Linked DNA regions of Maricaulis maris MCS10. The main gene of each other region encodes a partner of the protein of the gene in region 2 in a complex. Links are inferred from orthologs where the notes say so. Each region holds a gene or a part of one and is shown on either strand. Other genes may lie near its edges.

What was found.
Region 1: the proteins of tldD (region 2) and MMAR10_RS03320 are in contact, whole or in part, in a solved structure (PDB 5NJ9), measured with the Escherichia coli proteins. The link is inferred for Maricaulis maris MCS10 from one-to-one orthologs.

Annotation. Positions count from the first base shown.
Region 1 is NC_008347.1:735,459-738,640, forward strand. The notes cover bases 117-2,979. They hold MMAR10_RS03320 (TldD/PmbA family protein), read right to left. Parts: upstream 2,298-2,979; coding sequence 936-2,297; downstream 117-935. Other genes in these bases: MMAR10_RS03310 (ABC transporter ATP-binding protein), read right to left, coding at 117-631; MMAR10_RS03315 (DUF4170 domain-containing protein), read right to left, coding at 647-901; MMAR10_RS03325 (MAPEG family protein), read right to left, coding at 2,338-2,730; MMAR10_RS03330 (DsbA family oxidoreductase), read right to left, coding at 2,769-2,979. Also shown: more of MMAR10_RS03310, read right to left, coding at 1-116; more of MMAR10_RS03330, read right to left, coding at 2,980-3,182.
Region 2 is NC_008347.1:2,434,667-2,437,886, forward strand. The notes cover bases 37-2,937. They hold tldD (metalloprotease TldD), read left to right. Parts: upstream 37-729; coding sequence 730-2,145; downstream 2,146-2,937. Other genes in these bases: MMAR10_RS11595 (tetratricopeptide repeat protein), read left to right, coding at 98-613; MMAR10_RS11605 (TonB-dependent receptor plug domain-containing protein), read left to right, coding at 2,425-2,937. Outside these bases: more of MMAR10_RS11605, read left to right, coding at 2,938-3,220. UniProt on the Escherichia coli protein: Metalloprotease involved in CcdA degradation. Suppresses the inhibitory activity of the carbon storage regulator (CsrA).

The DNA.
Region 1 (3,182 bases), 1.7 Mb from region 2 along the record:
CGGTCACTTCACCCATCTGGGCCTGGGCCTGGGAGGAGGTCTTGCGCAGGCGCTGGCCGATCCGGATCACCGGCCAGGCCGCGATCGGGTAGACCACCAGGATCAGCAGCGACAGCATCCAGTCCAGGCTCAGCATGACGCCGATGGTGATGATCACCGTCAGCACATCGCGCATGAGATTGTTGGACAGGCGAACGATGGTTTCGCGCAGCAGGGTGATGTCATTGGTGAAGCGCGACACCAGCGAACCGGTGCCTTCGGCCTGCAGCCGGGCGAAGTCAGCCTGCATCAGCTTGGCGAACATGGCGTTCTGCAGGTCCTGCATCACGTTCAGCGCCAACCGGTTGGTCTGGACCGTTTGCAGGTAGAGGCTGACGCCCCGGATGGCCGCCAGCCCGACGACCGCCAGCGGTGCCAGCGGGAAAAAGTCCGCCGCGCCGGAATTGAGCTTGTCGAAGGTCCAGGCAATGACCCCGGCATAGGATGCCGCCGCTGCCGCCGTGATGGCGGACAGCACCAGGGCCAGCACGACCATGCCGCGGCGACGCCACAGCCAATCGCGCCACAGGCGCCGGGCAAGCGTCGCGGTGGGGGCTGGCTTGGAAGCGCCGGGTTGGGCCGGGTCGGTCACGCCGCGGATCGGACCCTAGCCGTCCTTCTTCTCGGTCGCAGGATCGAGAAGCTTGTGGGCGTGAATGACGAAATAGCGCATATGGGCATTGTCGACCGTGCGCTGGGCGGCGCCCTTCCAGGCGGCGCGCGCCTCGGCATAGGTGCCGAAGGCACCGACGAAATCGACTTCGTCGAGATCCTTGAATTCGCAGTTTTGCGGGTCGACGCAGGCCAGCTCGCCACCGATGACGAGGTGCAGCAGCTGGTTGTTGATCTTCGTTTCACTCATGCCGGGCTCCTTGATTTGGTTGTCCTGGGTGGCGCTAGAGGCCACCGATGGACATGGCGTCCACAAATACGCTGGGGGCGTTAACAGAACCTCGAAATTCCAGGTCGCTGCCCGGGATGAGGCGGGCATAGATGTCGATCAGATTGCCGGCCACGGTGATCTCGCTGACCGGGTGGTCGATCTGGCCATTGCTGATGCGATAGCCGGAGACCCCCACCGACCAGTCGCCGGTGTTGGAATTGAGGGAGGGGCCGAACATCTCCATGATCAGCACACCTTCGGTGATGCCGCCGATCAGGTCGTCGCGGCTGGTGGTGCCGGCTTCCATGTGGAAATTGGTCGGACCGGCGCCGGGCGATCCACCCATCGACCGGCGGGCATGGCCGGTCGGGGCCATGTCGAGCTGGCGCGCGGCGGCGGAGTTGAGGAACCAGGTCGTCAGGCGTCCATCCTCGATGATGGCGCTGCGCTGGTTGACCGTGCCTTCGCCGTCGAAGGGCGCCGAGGCATGGCCCCAGGGGCGGTGCGGGTCGTCGATCACGGTGACGCCCGGCGCGAACACCTGTTCGCCCAGCTTGTCGCGCAGGAAGGAGACGCCGCGAGCGACGGCCGGACCCGATGCGGCGCCGGCCAGCGAGCCGATGAAAGTCGTGGAGACGCGGCGGTCGAACACGACCGGCATGACGCCGGATTGGAGTTTCTTCGGACCGACCCGGCGCGCGGCGCGTTCGCCGGCCTCGCGGCCGATCTCGACCCGGTCGCGCAGGTCGGCGCGGCGGCGGGCACTGGTGGCGGCATAGTCCCGCTCCATGGCGCCATCCTCGCCGGCAATGACGCTGGCGCCATAGCCGAACACGCTCTTTCTCCAGCCGGCATTGAACCCGGTCGAGGTAGCATAGGCGGCGGCGCCCTGTCCTGAAGAGGCGAAGGAGGCGTCGGTCTTGGTCACGCCGTCAACGGCGCGGGCCGCGGCTTCGATGGCCAGCGCGGTCTCTTCCAGCTCTTCCGGTGTCCACTCGCCATCCTCGAACTGGGCGATTTCCGGCGGTGCCTTGCACAGGCGGGCCGGGTCGGCCAGCGCCGAGTAAGGGTCTTCCGGTGCCGCCTTGGCCATGGTCACGGCGCGGCCGATGGTGAAGTCCCTGCCGTGTTCGGACAGGTCCGAGAATGCGACGCCGGCCTGCCGCTTGCCGACAAAGACGCGAAGGCCTGCATCCAGGCTTTCCGAACGGCCGATATCCTCCAGCTTGCCATCACGCACCGAAAGCTCGGTTTCGCGCGACTCGGCGACCGAAGCCTCGGCGCTGTCGGCGCCGGCTTTCAGGGCGCGGGCGACAAGATCGGCTGCAATCTCTTGCAGGTTGGCGGGATCGGGTGCTTTGAACGTCTTTGTCATGTGAGCGCTATAGCCCCGCGAGGCCCCGCCGGGCAATGGCTCAACTGACCGCCGTCCAGATCAGGAAGCCCGAACCGGCGACAATGCTGATCCAGCTGAGCAGTGTCCCGACCACACGTCCCATCGAGGTGCCGGCAGAGCTGGACAGTCCCCAGGCATGCAGGCCGCGCCCCAGGGTCAGGGCGATGCCGAGCCCATGGATCAAAAGGGTCGGTGCATTGGTGAGTGCCAGACCGCCCAGAATGATGAGGGCCATGGGGATGTACTCCACCGCATTGCCCTGCACCCGGCAGGCCCGTTCAAGGTCTGCATCCGTGCCGATGCCGATCCCGACCTTGGAACGCTGGCGGTGGCGGACCACATTGAAGGACAGGGCGATCAACAAGAGCCCGTTTAGGCCGGTATAGAGTGCGAATGCGTCAAGTCCGGTCATGATGGTCTCTCCCCTTTGACCCGCCCGCTTGTGCAGGCTTATTCGGTTTCCGCCGGCTCCTTGACAGCCTGACGAATGGCATCGGCCAGAACAGCCGGTTCCTGGGCGCCTGAAACAGCGAAGCGCCCGTTGAAAATATAGGTGGGCACGCCGGAAACGCCGAGCTTGCGGTAGAACAGCTCTTCTTCCCAGACGGCTTTCTCGTCCTTGTCGGTGGCCAGCAGGTCAGCGGTTACGGCGCTGTCGAGCCCGGCATCACCGGCCAGTGCGGCGAGCGTGTCGCGGTCGCCGATATCCCGGCCCTGCGCGAAAAAGGCCGAGAAGAGGGCCTCTGCCATTTCGGCGGTACGCCCCTGTCCGCCGGCCCAGCGCATCAAACGGTGAGCGTCCAGCGTGTTCGGGCGCATGGCAATGTCGTCAAAGCGGAAATCGATCCCGGCAGCCGGTCCGGC
Region 2 (3,220 bases):
CGTTACCAGACAGCTGTAGTAGCATCGGACCGTTCATAGCAACGGAAAGGAGCGACCGATGCGTCCATTCGTCTCACTCGCTGCCCTGATGGTTTGTATGAGTACCAGTCCGGCCGCCGCACAACTGCAGGTACTGGGCCAATCCCCCGCCGCCACCTGCTACCGCCACGCCATGGCCGAACGCCATGACGTGCGCGCCATGCAGGATTGCGACATTGCACTGCGCGACAGCCGTGTCTCCCGACGGGATCGCGCGGCCACACTGGTCAATCGGGGCATCCTGAAGATCCACCAGAACCGCCATGTCGACGCGCTCGACGATTTCGAAACGGCCGAATCAATGGGCGGGTTTCCGCCCAGTGCGCTGGCCGTGAACCGCGCCTGCGCGCTGATCGGGCTGGGCCGCTACCACGAAGCCATCGAGCAGACCGACCTGGCAATTCGCGACCATGATACCCGCGAGGCCGACGCCTGGCTCAATCGGGGCATCGCACTGGAAGCCCTGGACGAGCTCGCTGCCGCCTATGACTCCTACCGGCAGGCGCGACATCTGCGACCGGGTTGGGACCGGCCGGTAAGCGAGTTGTCGCGCTTTCGCATCTCCTCGCGCTGACCGACCCTTAGCAGCCGCACCCGCGCTGCACTGTGCTCGACCGGCGCGATTGTGTTCACGCCCGGGGTCGGCTCGACTATGTATGAAGTCGAGAAGCCTCCGGGAGTGCACGCATCATGTCCGATGATCCGATCAGCCAGTTCGATTTTGATGCCGACAGCGTCCAGCCCATCCTGCACGACGCCCTGCATGGCGCCGATGATGGCGAGCTCTTTTTGGAGACGGAAGTGTCGGAATCGCTGGTCTTCGATGATGGCCGCCTGAAAGCCGCCAATCTGGACTCCTCGCGCGGCTTCGGCTTGCGCTGCGTGGCCGGCGATGCCTTTGGCTATGCCCACTCCTCCGATCCGACCCTGGACGCGGTTCGCCGCGCCGCCGAGGCGGCCTCTGCGGTCAAGCGCGGTCATGCCGGCGTGCTCGCCCCGCCCCCGGCCGGAACCAATCGCAAGCTCTATGACGCCATCGACCCGGTCGCCCGCCCCGGTTTCGAGACAAAGGCCGCCCTGCTGCAGGAAATTGATGCCTACTGCCGCACCAAGGACGCCAGCGTGGTCCAGGTCTCCGCCTCGATTGCCGGTGCCAAACGCTCGGTCTCGATCCTGCGCGCGGGCGGCGACCTGAAAAGCGATGTCCGTCCGCTGGTGCGCCTGAATGTATCGGTCACGGTGGAACGCGGCGGTCGCCGCGAGACCGGATCCGCCGGCGCCGGCGGCCGCGCCGAATTCGATCGCTGGATCACACCCGACGCCTGGAAGCCGCTGGCCGACGAAGCCCTGCGTATCGCCCGGGTCAATCTGGATGCCGTCGACGCGCCCGCCGGCGTGTTTGACGTGGTGCTCGGACCGGGCTGGCCTGCCGTACTGCTGCATGAGGCTGTCGGACACGGTCTGGAAGGCGATTTCAACCGCAAGGGCTCCTCTGCCTTCGCCGGTCGAATGGGCCAGCAGGTCGCTGCCAAGGGCGTCACCGTGGTCGATGACGGCACCATGCCGGAACGGCGCGGCTCGCTGACCATTGATGATGAAGGCACGCCGACCGAACGCTCGGTCCTGATCGAGGACGGCATCCTGACCGGTTATATGCAGGACCGGATGAATGCCCGCCTGATGGGCCACAAGCCGACCGGCAATGGCCGTCGCCAGTCCTATGCCCACCCGCCCCTGCCGCGCATGACCAACACCTACATGCTGGCCGGTGAGCACAAGCGCGAGGAAATGGTCGAAAGCCTGAAGGACGGCATCTACGCCGTGAATTTCGGCGGCGGACAGGTCGATATCACGTCCGGCAAGTTCGTCTTCCAGTGCACCGAGGCCTATCGGGTCCAGGACGGCAAGGTCGTCGCCCCGGTCAAGGGCGCAACCCTGATCGGCGACGGTCCGACCGCCCTCACCCAGATCACCATGATCGGTGATGATTTCGAGATGGATCCCGGTGTCGGCATGTGTGGCAAAGGCGGACAGGGTGTTCCGGTCGGCGTCGGGCAGCCAAGCCTGAGGATCTCCGGCCTGACCGTGGGCGGTTCCGGCGGCTGATAGCCGCCAATCGGCCGTCAATCGCCGTCCCGGCAGAACCTGACCAAAATTTCATGAACTCCCGAAATGGCTGCCGCCGGACAATCCGCGGCGGCCACATCGCCTTTGCCTGACAGGTCTTGAGCGCCGCAAGGCCCGGTCCCGGTCGGAGCCCAGATGACGCGGGCGTGAGCAACCTTACCGAAGCTTACGTTTCGCCCGGGCTACGTCACCCCTACACGGTGGGGCACGGGGCGTTGGGCAGGCACAAAGCGTAGGGACATTATGCGAGGGACTTTCATGAACGGGGTGGCCGGTGTTTTCATCGGCACACTCGCAAGCACGGCCGCAGGCGCCATGCAGGACGGACCAGCGTCCAACAATACGGTACAGGTCCAGCGGCAGGCGGGGGTCGCCGCATACCAGCCGACCTATTTCACCGATTTCGCGCCAGTCACGGCGCTGGACATGGTTTCACGCGTTCCCGGCTTCGGCCTGTCGAACGGTGATACCAGCCGCCGCGGCCTGGGTGACAGCTTCGGCAATCTCCTGATCAACGGACGCCGTCCATCGAACAAGTCGCTCTCATTGCAGACCGTGCTGCAACGCATCCCGGTCGACGATGTGGAGCGCATCGAACTCATCCAGGAAGCGCTGCCGCAATACGACATGCGCGGTCATTCGCGCCTGGTGAATGTGGTCCTGCGTGAAGGCGCTGGCGTGTCCGGCTCCTGGGATGCCCGCCTGCAAGTGTCCGACAGCGGTCGGCTCGGCCCGCGCCTGATCGCCTCCTATTCCCGCCCCGTCGGCCCGACTGAAATGACCTTCGGCATTGATACCGGCATGTCCGGCAACCGCGCCCAGCGCCGCGAGTCGCGCCACGATGCCAATGGCGTCGAGTTCTCGCGCGGTTCCGACAATGACCAGCGTCAATACGAAGAGTTTGCGCCCAGCTGGTCGATGAATTGGGACATTGATGACAATTCGCGTCTCCGGATGGATGCCCGCGCAAATATCTGGACCTGGACCCGCGTCCGCCATGCCGCCTATGACTCGGTTGCTGGCAACACGCTGACGCCGCAACGGCTCGAGCACA